DNA from 3 places in the Aerococcus sp. 150760013-2 genome. Region 1 is predicted to be linked to each of the others. Evidence: riboswitches for the same ligand, from Rfam matches in the RefSeq annotation. Region 1 holds a riboswitch; each other region holds the start of a gene.
The links. Region 1 has a riboswitch for thiamine pyrophosphate ahead of thiT (energy-coupled thiamine transporter ThiT). Riboswitches for the same ligand answer to the same signal wherever they lie in the genome.

Region 1 (6,805 bases):
AGGCCTAATTTTTGTGCATAGTAACCAGCTAAGATGTCCCCGAAGTTTCCTGTTGGGACCACAAAGTTGACCGGACTGCCCGCTTCAATTTCTTCGTGTTTCACTAATTGGGCATATGCGTAGAAGTAGTACACCACTTGCGGAATTAAGCGCCCGATATTCATTGAGTTCGCTGATGAGAATTGGATGTTTTCTGCCGCTAAATCAGCGCGTAAAGCTTCATCGTTAAATAAGCGTTTTACTTCTGTTTGCGCATCATCAAAGTTCCCTTCAATTGCCACCACAAATGTGTTGCCCCCTTTTTGTGTTACCATTTGTTTTTCTTGAATGGTAGAAACCCCACCTTGCGGGTAGAAGACAATAATTTTTGTACCTGGTACATCTGCGAATCCAGCCATTGCTGCCTTACCAGTGTCGCCTGAAGTAGCTGTCAAAATGGCAATCTCTTTGTCGTTGGCATTCATTTCAGCTGATTTTTTCATTAAATGAGGTAAGATTTGTAGCGCTAGGTCTTTAAAGGCAATCGTTGGACCATGGAATAATTCTAAATAGTAGTCTTCGCCAACTTTTGCTAATGGCGCAATTACATCTGTATCGAATTTTTCATCGTAAGCACCATCAATACAAGCTTTTAAATCTGCTTCAGAAAAGTCATCAAAAAAGATAGACATAACAAAATAAGCCAATTCTTGGTAGGTCATCTCTTTTAATTCAGACCAATCAAGGTCAATGCTAGGCCATTCTGTTGGGACGTAAAGCCCGCCATCAGTTGCCAATCCTTGAACAATGGCTTGTGAAGCTGTCACGATATTATCCTGGTTACGTGTACTTTTAAATTGCATCATATTCCTCCTAAGCGACTCGTTTTACCCTTTTTATCCATACCAGTCACTCTTTATATTTGCTTCATTTTACCACAGAAGGTCCCTTTATGGCAGTGTGGGCTACTTTTCTCATAATTCTCTTATTAGACAATCCAAATGAATTATTGCATGTTTATAGCTTAAAATAGATTTTATTACTCATATATGTTAACATTAAGTGTGTTTCTAAATTTTTAAATTGTAGGAAACGTAAATACAAACGTATATACTCAGGAGGTATTCGAATGAAATTTACAGCTCAAAAACGTGATGGCGCTGGTACTTCAGCAGCTAAACAATTACGTAAAGAAGACTTAGTTCCCGGCGTTGTGTACGCAAGTGACTTAGATCCAGTTAACATCTCATTGTCAGTATCTGATGTAGAACAAATTCGTCGTGAATTAGGTCTTAACTCAGTATTTGATTTAGAGTTAGATGGTAAGACACATACAGTTTACGTACGTGAAATTTCACAATCAGCGTTGAAACCAACTATCTACAACATTTCTTTACAAGCAATCAAAAAAGGCCAAAAACTTGAAATGCCATTATCTATCGTTATTGTTAACGAAGATGCTTTAGCAGATCAAGAAGGTGTAGCTTCTACGACAACACTTGAAATTAACGTTGTTGCTGACCCAGCAACTGCGCCAGATTCAGTTGAAGTTGACGTTACAGGCTTAGCTATTGGTGACTCAGTAACTGCTGGTGACTTAAAACTTGCTAGCGATATTGAATTAGTAACAGATGCTGAAGAGGTTGTTGTAGCTATTTCTGCTCCAGTTGAAGAGCCAGAAGAAGTTGACCCAGATGCAGAGGTTGCTGAACCAGAATTAATCGATGAAAAAGAAGGCCAAATTGTAGAAGATACTGAAAACTAATATTTTTTCAATTCCTTTCATTACATAAGAACCGGAGTGATTTATTTCACTCTGGTTTTTTGTTTTCTTTAAAAATTAGAAATTCTTCGGCTTTCACTTTACCTGTCATGCCCTTAAATCCATCGGGGCCAAGTCCTTAGCCTTAGTCTAAGGGCTTGGCTGACTATCCTACTTCACTGCGACGGCATGCCAGGTAAGTTTCAACCTATATCGGGAATGCTATTCGAAAAAACTGTACTTAAAATTTCTTTTAACTGTAGATCATTTTGAAAAATCTAGTTTATTTTGGACAATTAGGGGTTACATGAAACGTTGCCTTACTCTGCACTCCCTAAGGATATTATTTCAAGTCATTTTACCGTCAATATATTAATTCGATTTAATAATTCTATCCATTCGCTCTCAAAAACAGTGTCAAACCACTCGTACGCTACTCCGCTATTCAACACAAGATTGATAACGCTACGTAACGCATTATTTAAGAACAATAATTACCAAAGTTTTGCATTTGCACTGCACATTTTCAAAGAATTTACGTCATTAACCAAATAACTACATGCATCAAAAAACAGGGCGTGATTTCTACGTCACGGCCCTGTTTTGCTTGCGGATATTTATTTTTCAACTAGGATAATTTTCTTATTGGTTTTGATTAGTAGGTAAGAAATAGCATAGCACGCGCCCCATGTCGCAAGTCCTGACATGGCGTTCATTACACCTGAGTATACCCATGGGCTCATGCCTTCTGGTGCGAATTGGCCCCAAAAAGCTACACCGGCTAGGAAGTGGACAAAGTATTCTGCAAATATGGCGATGAAAGTTGCTAGTCCTACATATAGGAATAAGTTTTTTTCATGGTTATTCTTTGCTGCTTCTTGGATTTGTAGGGCAAAAATACCCGCTAATCCAGCTAAGGCAAAGGCAAATATATATTCTATGATACCTTGTACTGGTGTTAAAATACTGGCAAATCCAGAAATAAATTTAATCAGTCCTAACAAGAATCCTGACAATAAACCAGCACGAATCCCTCTTCTAAACGCTACAATATAAATAATGGCTAGTGAAATTTGGACCCCAAAGCTTGGGCCAATTTCAATCGGTATCATTGATACTATAAAAGCAATTACTGCTGCAATAGCAGCCTCGATATTTTCATTTAACTTAACTGATCTCATTTCTTCTTCTCCATTCCTTTGTAAGCACATTGAAAGCTATTTTGAAATATCATCAAAGCAAATAAAAAAATCGCATCTATCACAATTGTGACAAACACGACCTCTCAATGTATTCAACGATTTAACGCATTAAATCATTCACCAACAAATGGCTATTGAACACTTCCTTTCGCCAGTATAAACCGGATCAAGTTATGAGGGTCTGTTTTTAAACATCTCAGCAAAAGCTCCCCTAGTGCACACAAGTATATTATTTCTTTTAGTATATGCTAATCTTGCATCTTTAGCAAGTGGTAACCCAAACATTTTATAATCGTTCTTACTTATTGTATAATAGAATTGAGCGCTGGTTCATCAAAACCACACTATTGTATTAATATCATCAATATGATATATTCTTAAGAACGTATTTTTTGCATTCTTTTATTTTGAGGCCTATGGGGGGATGAAATTTGAAGCTATTTTTTTCGAATAAAGCGATCAATAAATTGCAATCATTATCACAATTTGAACATATTTGTTTAAATGATACACAATATTTACATATTTCTAATGAACAGGAAGTTGACCTGGTTTTGCGGACCAATGAGACGGATTTTTCCGCCTACGACGAGGTACTAGAAACCCATATTGGCCAAGTTCACGTAAGAAAGAGTGCTTTAAAATTTTTAGGCCATGATAACCGCATTGATTTCGATGACTTTAGACAAGTTTTCATTTTAATCGTTGATGGTCATGTAATGAACGATAATATCTACCTACAAAAAGCGTCATAATATATATTATTTTTAACCAAGCGGGCTAGGTATACTGGTCCGTTTCTTTATTGAAAAAGGAGTTATCATGTCTGAAAATCCATTCAAATCCTACTATAAAAAGTCTCGTCAAGACCGTATCGATGTCTTAGTGGACCAAGAGCATATCACTAGTGACCAAGCTGAATTTTTAAAAAACGGCCAAGGTTTACCCACTGAAATTGCTGATAATATGATTGAAAATGCCCTTTCAACCTACGGACTTCCCTATGGTTTGGCCTTAAACTTTCTAATAAACGATCAAGAAATCCACATTCCTATGGTGACTGAGGAACCTTCTGTGATTGCGGCTGCTTCAAATGGCGGTAAAATTATCCAGCAGGCAGGCGGTTTTAAAAGCCAGGTCAACCAGCGTTTGATGAGTGGGCAAATTGCTTTTACCGGACTTGAAGATGACGCGCAGGCCTTACGCCTTGAAGCGTATGTGACAGAATTTGCGGATGATTTACTGATTGTGGCTAATGCAGCCTACCCTTCCATTGTTGGGCGCGGTGGTGGCGCACGGTCCATCCGTAGTCAATACTATCCAGCAACCGATAGTAGTGCCTCTTTTTTCATTGTGTATCTAACGATAGACACTCAGGAGGCGATGGGGGCCAATATGATGAATACTATGCTGGAGGCTTTGAAGGCGCATATTCTTGGACAGGTGGATTTTATAGCGAATATTGATGGGTTGATGGCTATCCTATCCAATTATGCGGTTGAAGCGACGGCAACGGCGTCTTGTGAAATTACGGCCCGTTTACTGGATAAAGGCCCTATTTCCGGGGTTGAAGTGGCCAGCAAAATCGCTTTAGCTAGCCAGTTGGCGCAAGTGGATGTTTACCGGGCGACCACACACAACAAGGGAATCATGAACGGGGTCGACGCTTTTGTATTGGCCACTGGAAATGATTGGCGGGCAGTTGAAGCGGGTGTCCATGCCTACGCAGCTCGAGACGGCCAATACCGAGGCTTAGCCAAATGGACTTACGACAGTGACCGAGAAATTTTATCTGGTGAACTCACCCTACCGCTAGCCTTAGGGGCTGTTGGCGGGTCGATTGGGATCCACCCAACTGTGCAAGTAACCAAGTCAATTTTAGGTCAATCGGACGCTAAACATCTGATGGAAATTGCTGTTTCACTAGGCTTAGCGCAAAACTTTGCCGCAGTTCGGGCCCTTGTTACTGAAGGCATCCAAGCTGGCCACATGCAGTTACAAGCTAAATCATTGGCCATTCAAGCAGGTGCTGACGGCGACCAAGAAATTAATGCCGTAGTGACGGCCTTAGAAAACGCTGACCATAAGAACCTGGCCGCAGCCAAAGAAATTTTAGAAAAATTACGACAAGAATAATCGAAATAAGCAAAAAATCGTTACCCACTTGAAGTTGATACTTCTTCTAGGTAACGATTTTCTTTATTTATACAATCGTTTGTGGCCTTCTACCCCAGCTAATTGGAATTGCTCTTCATCTTCAGATAAAACTAATTGACTACCATCTGTTGGTAATTCTTCTTGGAAAATCAATTCGTAGTCGGCAACCGATAGTTGGACGCGGTTATCTAACATGGCTTGATGACTTTCGTCAGCTAACATGCCCTTGAAGCCTTCCACTAAAGTAATAGAGAAGAACTCACCTACTGCGCCTGATCCGTATGAATAAAGGCCAATAGTATCACCTGCTTGTAGGTCTTGGCTTTGATCCAATAAGGAAATTAAACTTAGATACAATGACCCAGTATAGATGTTTCCAACCCGTTTATTGTAGACGCGGCTGGCTTCAAATTGTTCTGTTAAGGCTGCTTGTTTAGCTTCATCCACTTCCGGCAATAATTGACGCAAGCCCTTTAAGCCCATTTTCGAATAAGGTAAATGGAAGGCTAAAGCCTTAAAGTCAGCTAAAGTTTTATTGGTCCGTTTTTTATATTCAGTCCACACTGTCTCTAAGTATGATAGGTATTGTTCATTAGAGAATTTACCATCTACTTGGGCATATGTAGCATAATTTGGTCGCCAGAAGTCGTAAATGTCTCCTGTGTAAGAAACTGCGTCGTCGTTAATAACTGCAACGCGTGGGTCTTTACTGATTAGCATAGCCACCGCACCTGCACCTTGTGTTGATTCTCCTGAAGTATTCAAGCCGTATCTAGCTATATCAGTTGCAATCACCAACACTTTTGACTCTGGATGACGAGCGATATGGGCTACAGCAGTTTGAAGACCTACAGTTGCTGCATAACACGCCTCTTTCATTTCAATAGCGCGAGCAAATGGGTTAATCCCCAAAAGCTGGTGCACATGGACTGCCATTGCTTTTGATTGGTCGACACCTGATTCTGATCCCACAATAATGAAATCAATTGCCTCTTTATCTTCATCTGTTAAAATTGGCCAAGCTGCGTTAGCTGCCATTGAAACTGGATCTTGGGTTAAGGGTGCCACTGCTTGCTCGGTTTGACCTAAACCAATTGTAAACTTAGCCGGCTCAACGTCTCTAGCTTCAGCAAGTTCTTCCATATCCACATAGACATGCGGTGTGAAGAAATGTAGTTTATCTATACCAATGTTCATATTCAATACTCTCCCAACATCATTTTTATACGCATAACGTACTTTCTCAACTATCATTTTATCATATTTCACCCTCCCTATCCGCATTTGTCGCATTCTTAGGAAATTCTGAACATATTTTTCCAGAAAAAAAGCGGAAACTGTCCGATCAATTGGGTTAATACTTTAGTTACAAGTCATCATTTACCAAAAAGTCTTATTTTGATACGACGTCAGCAGCGTCAAAATACGGTACTGCGTTGTTGAAAGAAACGTCAGTGATTAATTTTTCTAATAATGCTTCATTATTAGGTATTTCACCACGTTCAACCAAGTCACCGATATAGTCGCAGAACAAACGGCGAAAGTATTCGTGACGAGTGTAAGAGATGAATGAACGGGGGTCAGTTAACATACCAACAAAGTTCATTAATAAGCCACCTTCAGCTGGATCCATACGTTCACAACTTCTTTGATGGACGCTAACGATTTAGAACCATCTGGTAAGCCATGGTTTAGGTCAGAACGA
Region 2 (6,805 bases), on a different contig from region 1:
GGCGTATAATCTGGTGAACTTCTTGCGGACCATCTGCTTTGATTCAAAATGGAAAGGACTCCAAGTGAATACGATCCGGCTTCGGTTATTCAAAATGGCGGGGGAGCTCGTCCGTACGGCGAGACAACTGTACTTGAAACTTTCCAGTTCCCATGTTTACCAAGCCGAGTTCTATCATACATTCAGGCGAATCCAATGGATTCGACAATATATCTAATCAGTCATCATTTTTAAAAATCTGAATTGTGCCCAGGGGGAAGTGTGTCCAAATTCCAGTTTATAGACTGGAAAAGCTCAAAATTTCGTTTGGAATCTAAAAAATTAAAACGAACAATATGTAAAATAGAAAAAACTACGAAAATTATAGAACTTAAAAACTAAAAATCGCCTCAAAAATTAGAGGTATGAATTATTCAGGAGTGATATAATAGTTTAATTGTTTCAAATGATATTGATGTTCTTCACTTTTTAAAGTGATGGAATAGGTTTTTTCTTTCGCGTTGTTGTAACAGCCGTTTCGTAAGGGGCATTGTTTACATTTTTCTACATCAAAGTAATAAGTCATGCTCTGATTCCTGTCTTTATTTTTCTTTTTATCAAATTAAGCTAGATATAATTTCATCCAAAATAGCTAATAAATAAAAGGATTATTACTATAAGCATGCTCTTAATAATATCCTTTTTAGAAGTCCTATCAATTGACAGCGCTTTCATATTACATTAAAATATGAATAGTGGAAGGAAGTGCTTTAACACTTTCTATTGGTTAAAAGATAAGAGGAGGAAGTTAAAATGGAAAGAGATTCATATACGGTTATAGGTAAGTACCGTGATCCGGCAGAAGTAAGAGTGACATTAAAAAGATTAGAACGTGAAGGCTATGCTAGAAATGACATTGCACTCTATTCTAATCGTGCGAATTTTAATCAATTCGAAGATACATTGGGCGTAGATATGCGAACTGCAGATGAAGTTTCCTCAACAAGAGGTGATGAAGACCGTTCATTCTGGGATGAAATAAAAGATATGTTTACAATGGACGATGATTATGGTGTAGAGACGACACAAGACGACTTTATAACTCCTTATAGAGAAGACATTCAAGATGGTTATACTGTAATTGCTGTTCGTAACTATCGTGGAGATACTGAAATACACAGTGAAATGGCCGATACGAATGTTACACCATTAGAGAGTGATTTACCTGAAGTGGACACCACCGTTGGAATGGATCGAGAAGTTCAAGACACCACTGAGATGACAGAAAACGAAACGATTCAATTAAAAGAAGAACGTCTACATGTCGGTAAAGAGGAAGTCCAAACCGGTGAAGTACATGTGACGAAAAAGACCGTCCATGATACGGAAACAATTGAAGTGCCTGTCGAGCGTGAAGAAGTGGTGATTGAAAGAAGAGCTGTTCACGATGGTGAAGTAGACATAACGGATACAACTTTTGACGATGAAACAGAATCTATCACTATCCCAGTTCATGAGGAAAAAGTAGTCGTCGATAAAGACACGGTTGTAACAGAAGAAATTGAAATCAAAAAAGAACATGAAGAAGATGTCGAACATGTCTCTGAAGATATTCGTAGAGAAGAAATTGATATTGAATCAAGTGGCAATGTACGAAGAACAGATACCACTTTGGACGATGAGACAATCGATTTGGAAGATCCAGATAGACCAGATCGTATCTAATAAATGTGCTGTAATTAAGAAACACACCCTTTCAACTTCTTAAAGTTGAGAGGGTGTGTTTCTTTAGCACCATCACCAAAACATTCTTAGCTTTTAATTTCAATACTTTATTTTATGGTCTACGCACGTATTTCTTCTGCAGAATGTTTCGTTAATCTAGCACCCATCCGGCCACCCAGTGATGAAACAATCGCCATGGGAATATGAGCAATGAATAATCCAAAACATATCTAAATACATTTTAAATGCTATCTACGTTCCAAACGAAGTGAATATCATTCCCAGCTAATGGCTTACAGGCTAATGGCTTTTAGTTTGGGTAAAATAAACATCTTCTAAACATAGTAGGTATTTATTTTAAATTAATTTTTTTAGAAGCTTTCTAGGATCATCAACAATTGTAAAGTTACCACCTTTAGAGGAACCATCCAAAGGTCTAGGATTATTGAAATCATAAATATAATCTTCTTCGCTAGCATCTACTATCGTTAGCGTGCCAAACTCATCTCTAACAACATTATATTTTTGACCTTTTGTAAGTGAATCTACACCAAATGATTCACCGGTGTACAGAACTCGACCAATATACTCTAAGGGAATAGTCTTATTGAGTTCGCTCTGAAATAAATCAATCTTCTTAATCTCTTTCGCTCCTTCGTCATACTGTATCTAAGTTCTATTATATCCAAATTGATAGACGGATATATCCGCTACTTTTACTTCCTTGATATTTCTAATAAAGTAAGAAAATCATAAAAAATGATGCATGGTTATATGCATTATACTGCTATTTTCTGTTGTAATTGAAAAACATTATATAAATTGCCACTTTCATTTTCTAGATCGATGTGTTAGTATCGGAGATACATTCATATAGTAGTGACATTTGGGGTGCCGAAAGCTGAGATTATACCCATTGAACCTGACACAGTTAATACTGGCGAAGGGAAATGTAAAAATGTTTATGATACGGAAACTATCGGACCAAGTGTGTCTGGATAGTTTATTAAAGTGTTTAAAACAAGAAGCGAATTCGCCTTTGCTCACCCCTTATGCCTCTATTTTTAAAAATATAGGAAAAGGGGTTTTTTTGATGGAAAAATTTAAATGGGCATTGCCCGACGTCATCTTTTTAGCATTTCTAGCTTTCTTATTTGGAGCTGTATTTATGGGGGCAGGTGTCCTATATGCCGTTTTAGTGTCCCTATTAACACCGTTTGGTTTAACGCCATTTGCCAATGAAATCTTATTTGGTATGTGGACGATTGCGGCGCCAGTGGCGGGTATGTTGATTCCGAAAGTAGGCAGTGCCTTGTTAGGTGAGGTCTTTGCCGCCCTTGCCGAGATGCTATATGGGTCATATTTTGGGGCTGGTGTTTTACTTTCTGGCTTAATTCAAGGACTGGGTACTGAAGCGGGCTTCCTTGTTACCAAATACGAACGCTATGATACGACTACTTTAGTTTATGGTGCCATTGGGACAACGGTATTTAGTTTTGCCTTTGAATTCTTCAAATTTGGCTACGCGACTTATGGCCTTGGTTTGGTCGTGGCTTTATTCTTAGTTCGTCTGATTTCAGTGACATTTTTCGGTGTCTTTCTAACAAAACAAATCGTTAGCTTATTCAACAGAGTACAAGCCAAAGGAATTGCCCAATGAGCGCCTTAGTACAAATCAGTGACTTGACCGTCCGGAAAAATGAGACCGTCATCCTAGACAGGATTTCTTGTGATTGGCAGCTAGGCGATTTTATCTTACTGACAGGTGATAGTGGTAGCGGGAAAAGCACCTTCATCCATACCATAGCTGGCTTCAATGGTGCAAGTTTTCAAGGGAATGTTGTAATGGATGGCCAGCGGATGTCAGACTATACTATTCCAGAAAAAGCTCAGAAAATCGGGTTGATGTTTCAAAATCCGGGTCAACAATTTACCATGCGAACCCTGGAACGAGAATGCTTCTTTGCCTTAGAAAATTGCGGTCTACCTTATGATCAGGCCAAAGTACGCTTAAATCAAGCGGTTGACGATTTGGGTATCAGACATTTATTAGAGCAAGACTTGATGACCCTGTCAGGTGGGGAGAAGCAGCGGGCGGCCTTGGCCATCTTGATTGCAGTCAATCCACCAGTTTTCTTTTTAGACGAACCCTTTGCATCAATTGACCCAGCCTCTAGACTTTTCTTGATTAACATGTTGGCGAAATTAAGACAGCAAGGCAAGTTGATTATGGTGGTAGACCATGAGTTGACTGACTATAAGGGGCTAATCAACCGATTCTTTATCATGCGAGACGGCCAACTTTCTGAAGCAGATGTAGCCACCTTGCCGGAAAAAGCGCCTATTCCATTGTTGACTAGTGGTCAAGCTAGCAGGGAATCAGCTTTCACCCTGGATAATATTGCTATCAAACAAGGCGATAGAACCTTGCTTCACCAAGAAAAATTTACTTTTCAAAAGGGTGTATCCACCCTAACTGGCGATAATGGGGCGGGGAAATCGACTTTATTAAAGGCCATGGCGCAGTTACACCCTTACAAGGGCAAGATGCGGTTTCAGGACCGGATACTTTCAAGGTTTTGGGGCAAGAAAAGCTTATACGAATCACTCACCTTGGCTGTTCAAGATGCAGCCCAACAATTTGTGACGTTGGAAGTAGCGAGTGAGTTACGGTTTCCAAATGAAGATGCTGGTGAAATTCGTGACCGACAGATGCAGGCACTTGAAGACTTGCATATCAGCCACGTTTTAGACCGAAGTTTATATCATTTAAGCGAGGGGCAGAAGAAGATGGTGCAATTAATCGCCTTGTTGAGTCTAGACCACCAGTTTTTAATGCTGGATGAGCCTTTTGCGGGTTTGGACCTGAAAGCCAGTGATTACTTTGCGGATTGGATTGAAGACAAGAAAAGAGATACGGATTTCTTGATTGTGTCTCATCGCCTTGGTCCGCTGGAAAGTGTAAGTGATCATCATATTCACTTGTCCAATCAAGTGCTGAAGGAGGTTTGATAATTGATGGAAGAGAAGAAAACAGCGATTCCAGCTATTCTGGCCTTGGTATTCTTGTTCACGATTGAAATATCTTTTACCTATTCGGTTTGGCTGAATATTTATGTCTTATTGATGGTTGTGACCTACTTAGCTGTTAAAAAACGGTTTGGCGTACTGGTATTTTTGTTAGCCCTACCTTTTATTCCTGCCATCACCACTTTTTGGTCGGTCTATATCCAAGGAAGTGGCCTAGATGACGCTTGGGTATTATTCACTAGAACCTATGCCTTTGCGGCTTTAGGAATAGGATTTATGGTTGCCGTTGATTTACAAGACTGCTTACTAATTTTTGAACAGTATAAAGTACCGGCTATTTTTATCTATGGATTGTTGGTTGTGATACATGCTGTGCCTGAAATTCAAAGGGAAATCAAGAGTATGCATGATGCCAGTTTATTAAGGGGGAAGAAATTATATCCATGGTCATCTCTCTATTATGTGAAAGTGATCTTTCTAGCCCTCAATTGGCGGGATCGGTACGCAGAAGCCATGTATTCTAGAGGTTTCTCTGAAGACCAGCCTCGCCACCAGTACCGTCATTGGAAAATGTCTACACCAGCTATTGTTTTATGCATGAGTTTAATTATCGTCGGCAATATGATTATGAGATTGGAGAATATGATTTAATGGAAAAAACTTTTACAGAAATCGCCCGCAGTCAAACGAGACCCTTTTGGGAGGGGAGTTTCAACCATCCTTTTATTTTGCAGCTACAAGATGGGACGTTACCTATTGAAAACTTCCGTTACTATTTGATCCAAGATGCTTATTATTTGCGTCACTTTTCAGCACTGTATAAGAAAGTCGCGGAAATTACTGAAGAGCCTGCATTAAAGACGCAGATGCTTGAAAATGCCGGCCATTTAGCGGAAGGTGAATTAGCGATTCGTGCCAACTTTTTTGAAGAATTGGCGGTAACGGATGACGAATTAAAAGGAACAGGCGTTGCGCCAACTGCTTACCACTATGTGTCACATATGTACCGGCAGTTAGTGGAAAATAATGATGCGATTGCGGCGGCTAGTTTATTGCCATGTTCTTGGCTGTATTTTGAAATTGGTCAACGGTTAAGACAATTAAATGTGACGTCACCTGTCCCAATCTACCAAAGATGGATTGAGACATACGGTGGGGAAGAAGCAAGTGAGGCTATCGAAAAGGAATGTGCCCTATTGAACCGTCTGTACGCTGAGTCTAGTCAGGAAGAAAAGGATAGTATGGTTTCCGCATTTGTCATAAGTGCTAGAATGGAATTTAATTTCTGGGAAATGGCTTTTAATTTTGAAACTTGGCCGGAGGGTATCCAACATGATGACAAATAATAAAGTACAAAAAATGACGATCTTAGCCATGATGATAGCCATGGATGTTGTCCTTTCACCACTATTTCGGGTGGAAGGGATTGCCCCAATGTCTAGTGTCATGAATGTGATTGCTGCTGTGTTGATGGGTCCCATATATGGGACAGTGATGGCACTCGCATGTGGGATTCTCCGGATGATCTTGTTTGGGATTCCACCGCTAGCACTTACTGGTGCCGTATTTGGGGCCTTTTTGGCTGGTGTGGGTTATAAATGGATGAATACATATCTTGGTGCCATAATAGGCGAATTTATTGGAACAGGCTTGATTGGGTCCTTACTCTCTTACCCAATCATGGTCTGGTTTACAGGGTCTGCCCAAGGTATGTATTGGTTTGTCTATACACCGCGGTTTATCTTAGGGGCATTATCAGGGTCATTAATTGCCTACCTAGTCCTGGTCAGAATAGACAAAGTGCCTTATATTCAACGGGTCAAGAAAACATTTGACTAATAAGTTGAAGGCACAAAAAACTACCTTTAGCGAGGTAGTTTTTTTCTATAAAAAGTGTTATAAAAAAAGCGCTACACCTGTTCAGATGTAACGCTTGCTTTTAGCTATTTTAGAATTTATTTCAATGCATCGACAATTGCTTGATTAAATGCAGGTAAGTCTTCAGGCGTACGGCTTGAAATTAATTTACCAGCTTCATCGATTACAACTTCTTTGTCATAGAAATTGGCAC
Region 3 (6,805 bases), on a different contig from region 1:
CACTTTCAACAACTATATCATCTGACAAATCCGCCCAGTGGTTGGTTGGTCCGTGTCCATGGCCGACGTCGATTCCGTCTGCGATAGCACCCTGGATAAACTGCTTGCCGATAATGATGGCGTCCTTCAAGTCAGTTCCTTTAGCCAATTCGGCTGCAATTGCGGCAGACAAGGTATCCCCTGTCCCGTGTGTGTTTTCTGTATTGACCCGTGGACTAGACAGCCATAATTGTTCCCGGTTTTCAAAGAGAACTAAGTCTCTGGCCCGTTCTGCTTTTGAATGGCCCCCTTTGACAATCACGTTTTTAGCCCCATATCCTTGTATCTTCAATCCCGCCGCCAACATATCCGTTTCTGATTCAATGGTCATATCAGCGATGATTTCTGCTTCAGGAATATTTGGTGTGACTAAGGTCGCAAGAGGGAGTAATTTGTTTTGAATGGCGTCGACGGCGTCTTGGTCCAACAATTGATGGCCACCCTTAGCCACCATGACTGGGTCAACGATTAAAGGTCCAAAGTCTACCTCTTTCAGATTTTTAACCACATTCTCTACATAAGCACCGTTAAATAACATGCCTGTTTTGACAGCGCCAATTCTGAAGTCCGCTTTCAATGAGGCAAATTGTGCATCGATAAAGTCCAAGGGTACTGGTAAGGCCGATTGGACGCCTAAAGTATTCTGCGCAGTCAAGGCGACCACAATCGACATACCAAAGGCTTTGCGAGCTTGGAAAGTTTTCAAGTCGGCTTGAATCCCTGCGCCCCCACCTGAGTCAGACCCAGCGATTGTCACTACTTGTGGTGTTGAATTTACCATTTAGTCCACCTCCAAAATATCTGCTACTTTAGCTTTTAAATCTCTTACGCGTTGTGTCACCGAATCTGCCAACATAATTTCAGAAACTACTGAAATCCCCGCAATCCCACTACCGGCTAATGTTTTGATATTATCCAATTGAATGCCGCCAATTGCGACAACTGGGATAGCTACTTGGCTGCTGATCGTCTGTAAAGTTTCTACTGTTACTAGGCTGGAATCCTTGGTAGTTGTTGGGAAGATGGCCCCGACACCCAAATAGTCCGCCCCTTGTTGGTAGGCTTCTTCTGCCCGCGCTAGGGTTTTGGTTGAGACCCCTAAAATCTTGTCTGGTCCGATGAGTTTCCGAACCACGTCAACCGGCAATTCGTCGTCGCCAATATGGACACCCGCTGCGTCCATCGCTAGCGCTAAATCCACCCGGTCGTTGATGATCAAGGGTACATCGTATCGGTCGGTGATGGCTTTCAATTTTTGGGCTAAGGCGTAAGCATCGCGGCTGGTTGCCGTTTTGTCCCGGAATTGAACCAAAGTAACCCCCGCCTTGACTGCGTCTTCAACCACTTGTAAAAAGGTGTCTTCTTGGTAATCAAAACCTGCTGTGACTAGATATAAACTGTAATCCATTATAGTTGACCTCCCTTGATACCTGTTACCCATTCATCGTCTTCTAACAATAGAGACAGGTTATTCAATGTTGCTTGTCTAAAATCGGCTAGACCATGTGTTGTTGCGTCCGCTTTTTCACCACATAAATTGAAGTAAGATACCGCTAAAATGACAGCTTCTAGGGCTGGTTGACCAGCTCCTAATAAGGCTGTAATCAAGGCGCCGACAATGTCTCCAGTCCCAGTAAAGCGACCAAGATTCTCTACCCCATTCTTCAAGTAGTAAATGCCTGACGCATCAGCGACCACGTCTACTGGTCCTGTTGCTAATAGAGTTATACCGACATGCTCTGACACCCATTCTTGCATGGCTTGGCCCAATTCCACTAAGGCCGCCTCACTTTGGTCATCGGCCCCTGCGTCAACACCTCGTCCAGTTGAGCCTAAACCACAGAAAGCCCGCATTTCAGACAAGTTGCCTTTGATGACATCTGGTGTGAATGCGCTGATTTCTTGGGCTAAGTCGTTACGCAAGGGACTGGCTGAAACCCCCACTAAATCCAGAACGAAAGGCGTGTCTGTTTCGTCAGCTGTTCTAGCAGCCAATAAAATGTTGCGGATTTTTTCAGGCGATAAACTCCCAATATTGATCAAGGCCCCATCGTTTTGATTGAAGAAATCTTCCATCTCAGCTGCCTGGTCTGCCATGACTGGTGCCGCCCCCACATATAATAAGGCGTTGGCCACCGATTCCACCGTCACGGTATTGGTTAAGCACTGGATTAGCGGGCTTTTGGCTAATGGGAAGGGGTTGTCGTAAGTTGGTAAAGCTTTCAATGTATACAAATCGATTGTCATCTTTTAAATCCTTTCAATATCGCATCTTTTAAATCAATATGGTGAAGTATCATTGGTGTTCAATTATCTAGACACCTTTTGGAAAACAAAAAAAGCCCCCTTTCCTGTCAGTATTCGACAAAAGGGGGGAAATAGTGTCCAAATGAATGATAGCAAGGCAAAAAACCAAACGAATCATATTTTTGACAATATTTACTACATTTTCCTTCGCCAGTATTAACTGTATCAGGTTCCATGGGTATATTCTCAGCTGTCACAGCACCCCAAACGTCTCTATGAATTAACTCTATTCAAACAATCTTTTAAAGGAATGTCAACCCTTTCAATTTGAGGTACTTTTGAACGATAGTTAAAAAAGTAAAGCCTTAGGTCTTATGCTTTACCTACCATAACCATAGATGGCATATCGTCCTTCTAATGAATGCTCTTGTTTACGCACTATTGTAAGCATGTGATTGATATAGGTATAATAGTGAGTATTCGACACAAATTTATTGGAGGTCTAAAAGTATGAAAAATTTTAAAAATTACACTCAAGTCGACACGGAAGTTCTTAGAGAAATATGGAACGATATTTTGGTGGACGGTGTCGCCTTCCCAGGTTTAGACCTCTATTCAAGTGCCGCATTTGAGAATAAACTGGCTGCTTATAATCAAGTTGACGTCTTGTTGGTGGATGATCAGATTGCTGGCTACTACCTGATTAAAGCAAATAACGAAGGTCGGGCAAGTCACATAGCCAACGGGACTTACGCAGTGAATAAAGCCTTCCGGGGTCAAGGTTTGATCAATGACTTGGTAGCAAAATCCATTGAAACGGCTAAAATGCACGGTTTTAGAGGGATTCAATTTAACGCGGTTGTGGCCGAAAACAAGGCTGCTATCCATACTTACGAGAAATTTGGCTTTGAAATTGTGGGAACTATTCCAGGCGGTTTCCAAGTGAAAGACGGTCGTTATGTAGACATGCACATCATGTATCTAGACCTAACGAAGACAAATCTCTAAATTAGGTCTTAGGACGGATACATCAAATCCCTTTTCCATTTAATATATAGACATGAGAAAGGATGATGTACGCAATGAAACAAACATCAAAAATGACCTTGGGCAAGTTCGCCAAAGCCTTATTTAATAAGGAAACACCTACCTACATCAAGGCGATTACTGGATTAGCACTCGCTTATACCGTCTTACCAGCTGATGTCTTACCAGATATCTTCGGTCCCTTGGGATTTGTGGATGACGCAGCTGTAATTGGTGTCTTGACGACGATTGCCATGTCCTTATTAGATAATTACAATGAAAAACAATCTACGCAAACAGCCAATACACACACCGACTTTGATCCAAATAAAGTGATCAACTAGATTAAAATACCTACCCCTAAAAGCCGTGAAACCCACTACCCCGGGTGTTACGGCTTATTTTTTGTGGATGTGGCAAAATAAAAACCACCAACAAGCTAGTATTAACTGAGTCGTTGGTGGTTGTGTTAAATCTATAATATTTTTATAACTAATTCCAGTCTAAATATCGGCTTGAAAAGTCAAACTCTTCCAATGCTTCCCAAAATACGCCAATTACTTGACAGTAATTGTTCGACTTTTGGTCCAGCCCATCGAGTCTAAACGACTTTTCTCACCACTCGCCTTATTTAACTACTGCAAATCCTGCTGTCCACGCGATTTCTTCGCGGGCTGCTAATGTGATTTGTAGGAAGCCGATTGCTTCTAATTCACGAGCACGTGATAATTCACCTGCGTCTACAAAGTTCAAGCCACTACCTTCTAATGCATCTTTGAAGGTTGCTTTAGCGTCTGCTTCACCAGCTGCTAAAACTGTTGTCGTATTGTCGCCAACTTGTTTAGAAGCTAATGTAGTCCCAAAGTTTGTGTTGAAAGCTTTGATAACTTTCGCACCACTTACTTTTGCTTGGATTTCTTGGGCTGCTGAGGAGTCAGCTGGCACAACTAAACCATCGAAAGTGTCGAAATTTACTGGGTTAGTGATATCAACGATGATTTTGCCTGCTAATTCGTCAACGTAGTTAGAGATGATGCCATCTACTGCTGCGTAAGGCACTGCCAATACAACAATGTCGCCTAATGCTTGTTTACCGTCTTGAGAACCGATGTAAGCGACGTCGTTTCCTGCTTCTTGGAATAAGCCACCGATTGCTGAACCCATGTTACCTTTACCGAATACTGTAATATTTGCCATGTTTATATACCTCTTTCATTTGTAAGTTTATTGGTTACTTGTTGATAGGTATATTTAACCATGAAAATCCACTTACTAAAAGTAGGCACTTTTTCCTTAGCTACTTACTTATTGGTAAGTAATGACAGATACCAAGGCATTGCCAGCAAAAAAGTTTTTAATTTTTTTCTGTATTTTCAATTCCAGGCAGGTTACCGTTCAAATAATCGTTCCCCCAGGCACGCATCACTTCAATAATAGGTCTTAAAGTATCCCCCAATTCACTCAAGGAATACTCCACTCTCGGCGGCACTTCTGCATAGACGGTCCGCTGGATAATCCCGTCTGACTCCAACTTGCGCAGGTTTTCCGTCAAGACTTTCTGACTGATTCCTTCAATAGACCGGTGCAGTTCATTGAAACGGTAAGTTCCCTTTAATAATTCTCGAATAATTAAAACCTTCCATTTATTCCCAATTAAATCGACCGTTGTCGCTACTGGACATACCGGTAATTCTTCTTTCGCTAACATGATTTCACCTCAATCGACTTTCTATTACAAGTATCATACCAGAAATTTGCCTGATGATTATTGTAAAAAGACTACAGACATTGATTTTGTAAACTCTTGACGAGAAATAATTTTATCTATTTTACATTTTGTAAATAAAAGAACGATAATCATTGCAGTTTAGAATGACGGCCGATATAATGTTAGGCAATATGGGAAAGAATAGATACTTTTGGGAGAAATATAAATAATGAAGAAAAAGAATATTAACTGGTTACGTTTGTTGGCTTACTTGGCTTTACTGATAATATTTATCTTGTTATCACCATTCATTTTAGTTGTTGCGCCTATTCTGGCCTTGTTTTTCTACAAGATTAAGCCAAATAATCAATGGTTGAGAAACAGCTTGATTGCCTCAGCAGCTGCATTAATCGGTACGATTGTCATCTTTTCAATAGACACAGGTGAAACCGAAGCCGATCAAACTGACCTTCAACCACAAGAACAAGTCATAACCTCAGATCAAGCTTCTGATAAGGATTCCGATGAGGCTTCTGAATCAGCGGCCGAAGAAGCGGCTGCTAAGTCCGCTAAAGATGCGTCACAAAAATCCTCCAAGGAATCTTATGACAAAAAATTAGCCGCTGAATCAAGTGCACGCCAAGCCTCTTCTATGAAACGTGCTGAATCAGAGTCTAAAGAAAAGGCAGCAACTGAATCTAAAGCAAAAGCCGAAAGTGAAATTGCCAGCCAAGCAAGCGCTGAATTCACAAAAGTACGTACAGTACCAGTTGGGCAAACTTATATAGAAATTAACGATAATATCCCTTACTTTACAAATGCGGATATTACATCGACTGAAGCCTACGAATCATATGGTGAACTGGATAGTTTAGGTCGGGTAACCGCCGCAAACGCTGTCCTCGGAGTCGAACTGATGCCTACTACAGAACGTGGTGATATTTCAGATATCAAACCCACTGGCTGGCAACAAGCTAAGTATGCCAACGTTTCAGGTGGTTGGTTGTATAACCGATCTCATTTGATTGGCCACCAACTAACTGGTGAAGATGCCAATGCCCGCAACTTGATGACTGGGACTAGATGGTTTAATACTGAAGGGATGTTGCCATTTGAAAACTTTGTGGCTAACTATATTGAGCAAACAGAAAACCATGTCCGCTACCGCATTACACCAGCATTCGAAGGGGATAACCTACTGGCATCCGGTGTTTACATGGAAGGTTTCTCTATTGAAGATAACGGGGCGACTATCCAATTCAATATCTATGTACCAAACATCCAACCAGACGTTGAAATCAACTATGCAGACGGCTCATCAGTAGGACCTGAAGGCCCAACACAAGATGAATCATTACCAAACTTAAACCAATCTTCAACCGTTTCTGAAACTGCCCCTGCAGCCGAAAGTGCACCCGCTACCACAGCGCCCGCTTCCGGCGGTGATGTCAGTTCGGTTGATGCCAATGGCAACGGTCAGGTAACCATTAAAGAAGCCAAAGCAGCAGGATTTTCAATGCCTATTTATTCAGACCATTGGTTGTATCCATATATGGACGACCGTGACGGCGATGGTATGGTTGGTGAGTAATCCGCCCTACAAGTTGTATATACGCGAAAAAAGACGAAATGCGCTTCAAGAAAAGTGCATTTCGTCTTTTATTATTGTAATGATTAAGCTTAGTCTTCGCTGTCTGAATGGATGACTGCAAATAGCGAAGAATACTACATTGATTTAGACAATTTATTTTTATTGGGCGATTCTGCAGGTGGTCAACTCACTCA

Region 2: linked by a shared signal. The riboswitch ahead of ACUW85_RS05740 (ECF transporter S component) and the one ahead of thiT (energy-coupled thiamine transporter ThiT) in region 1 are both predicted to bind thiamine pyrophosphate.
Region 3: linked by a shared signal. The riboswitch ahead of ACUW85_RS02900 (hydroxyethylthiazole kinase) and the one ahead of thiT (energy-coupled thiamine transporter ThiT) in region 1 are both predicted to bind thiamine pyrophosphate.

The regions. Positions count from the first base shown of each region.
Region 1 is NZ_JBSEYI010000005.1:53,378-60,182, forward strand. Features, by position in the region: gene thrC (threonine synthase) at 1-842, opposite strand, end outside; gene ACUW85_RS03690 (50S ribosomal protein L25) at 1,109-1,744, shown strand; gene thiT (energy-coupled thiamine transporter ThiT) at 2,359-2,922, opposite strand; TPP riboswitch at 3,070-3,166, opposite strand; gene ACUW85_RS03700 (iron-sulfur cluster biosynthesis family protein) at 3,375-3,698, shown strand; gene ACUW85_RS03705 (hydroxymethylglutaryl-CoA reductase, degradative) at 3,766-5,079, shown strand; gene ACUW85_RS03710 (hydroxymethylglutaryl-CoA synthase) at 5,143-6,297, opposite strand; gene ACUW85_RS03715 (glucuronate isomerase) at 6,494-6,733, opposite strand; partial or broken gene ACUW85_RS03720 (mannonate dehydratase) at 6,748-6,805, opposite strand, start outside.
Region 2 is NZ_JBSEYI010000008.1:59,379-66,183, forward strand. Features, by position in the region: partial or broken gene ACUW85_RS05725 (IS1380 family transposase) at 1-217, shown strand, start outside; partial or broken gene ACUW85_RS05730 (IS5/IS1182 family transposase) at 425-589, opposite strand; gene ACUW85_RS05735 (YsnF/AvaK domain-containing protein) at 793-1,704, shown strand; TPP riboswitch at 2,582-2,670, shown strand; gene ACUW85_RS05740 (ECF transporter S component) at 2,798-3,364, shown strand; gene ACUW85_RS05745 (ABC transporter ATP-binding protein) at 3,361-4,716, shown strand; gene ACUW85_RS05750 (energy-coupling factor transporter transmembrane component T family protein) at 4,723-5,385, shown strand; gene tenA (thiaminase II) at 5,385-6,080, shown strand; gene thiW (energy coupling factor transporter S component ThiW) at 6,070-6,573, shown strand; gene ACUW85_RS05765 (type 1 glutamine amidotransferase domain-containing protein) at 6,690-6,805, opposite strand, start outside.
Region 3 is NZ_JBSEYI010000004.1:33,309-40,113, forward strand. Features, by position in the region: gene thiD (bifunctional hydroxymethylpyrimidine kinase/phosphomethylpyrimidine kinase) at 1-820, opposite strand, end outside; gene thiE (thiamine phosphate synthase) at 821-1,447, opposite strand; gene ACUW85_RS02900 (hydroxyethylthiazole kinase) at 1,447-2,286, opposite strand; TPP riboswitch at 2,472-2,562, opposite strand; gene ACUW85_RS02905 (GNAT family N-acetyltransferase) at 2,797-3,294, shown strand; gene ACUW85_RS02910 (YkvA family protein) at 3,369-3,656, shown strand; gene ACUW85_RS02915 (NADPH-dependent F420 reductase) at 3,940-4,509, opposite strand; gene ACUW85_RS02920 (winged helix-turn-helix transcriptional regulator) at 4,667-5,020, opposite strand; gene ACUW85_RS02925 (DNA/RNA non-specific endonuclease) at 5,250-6,611, shown strand; gene ACUW85_RS02930 (alpha/beta hydrolase) at 6,723-6,805, shown strand, end outside.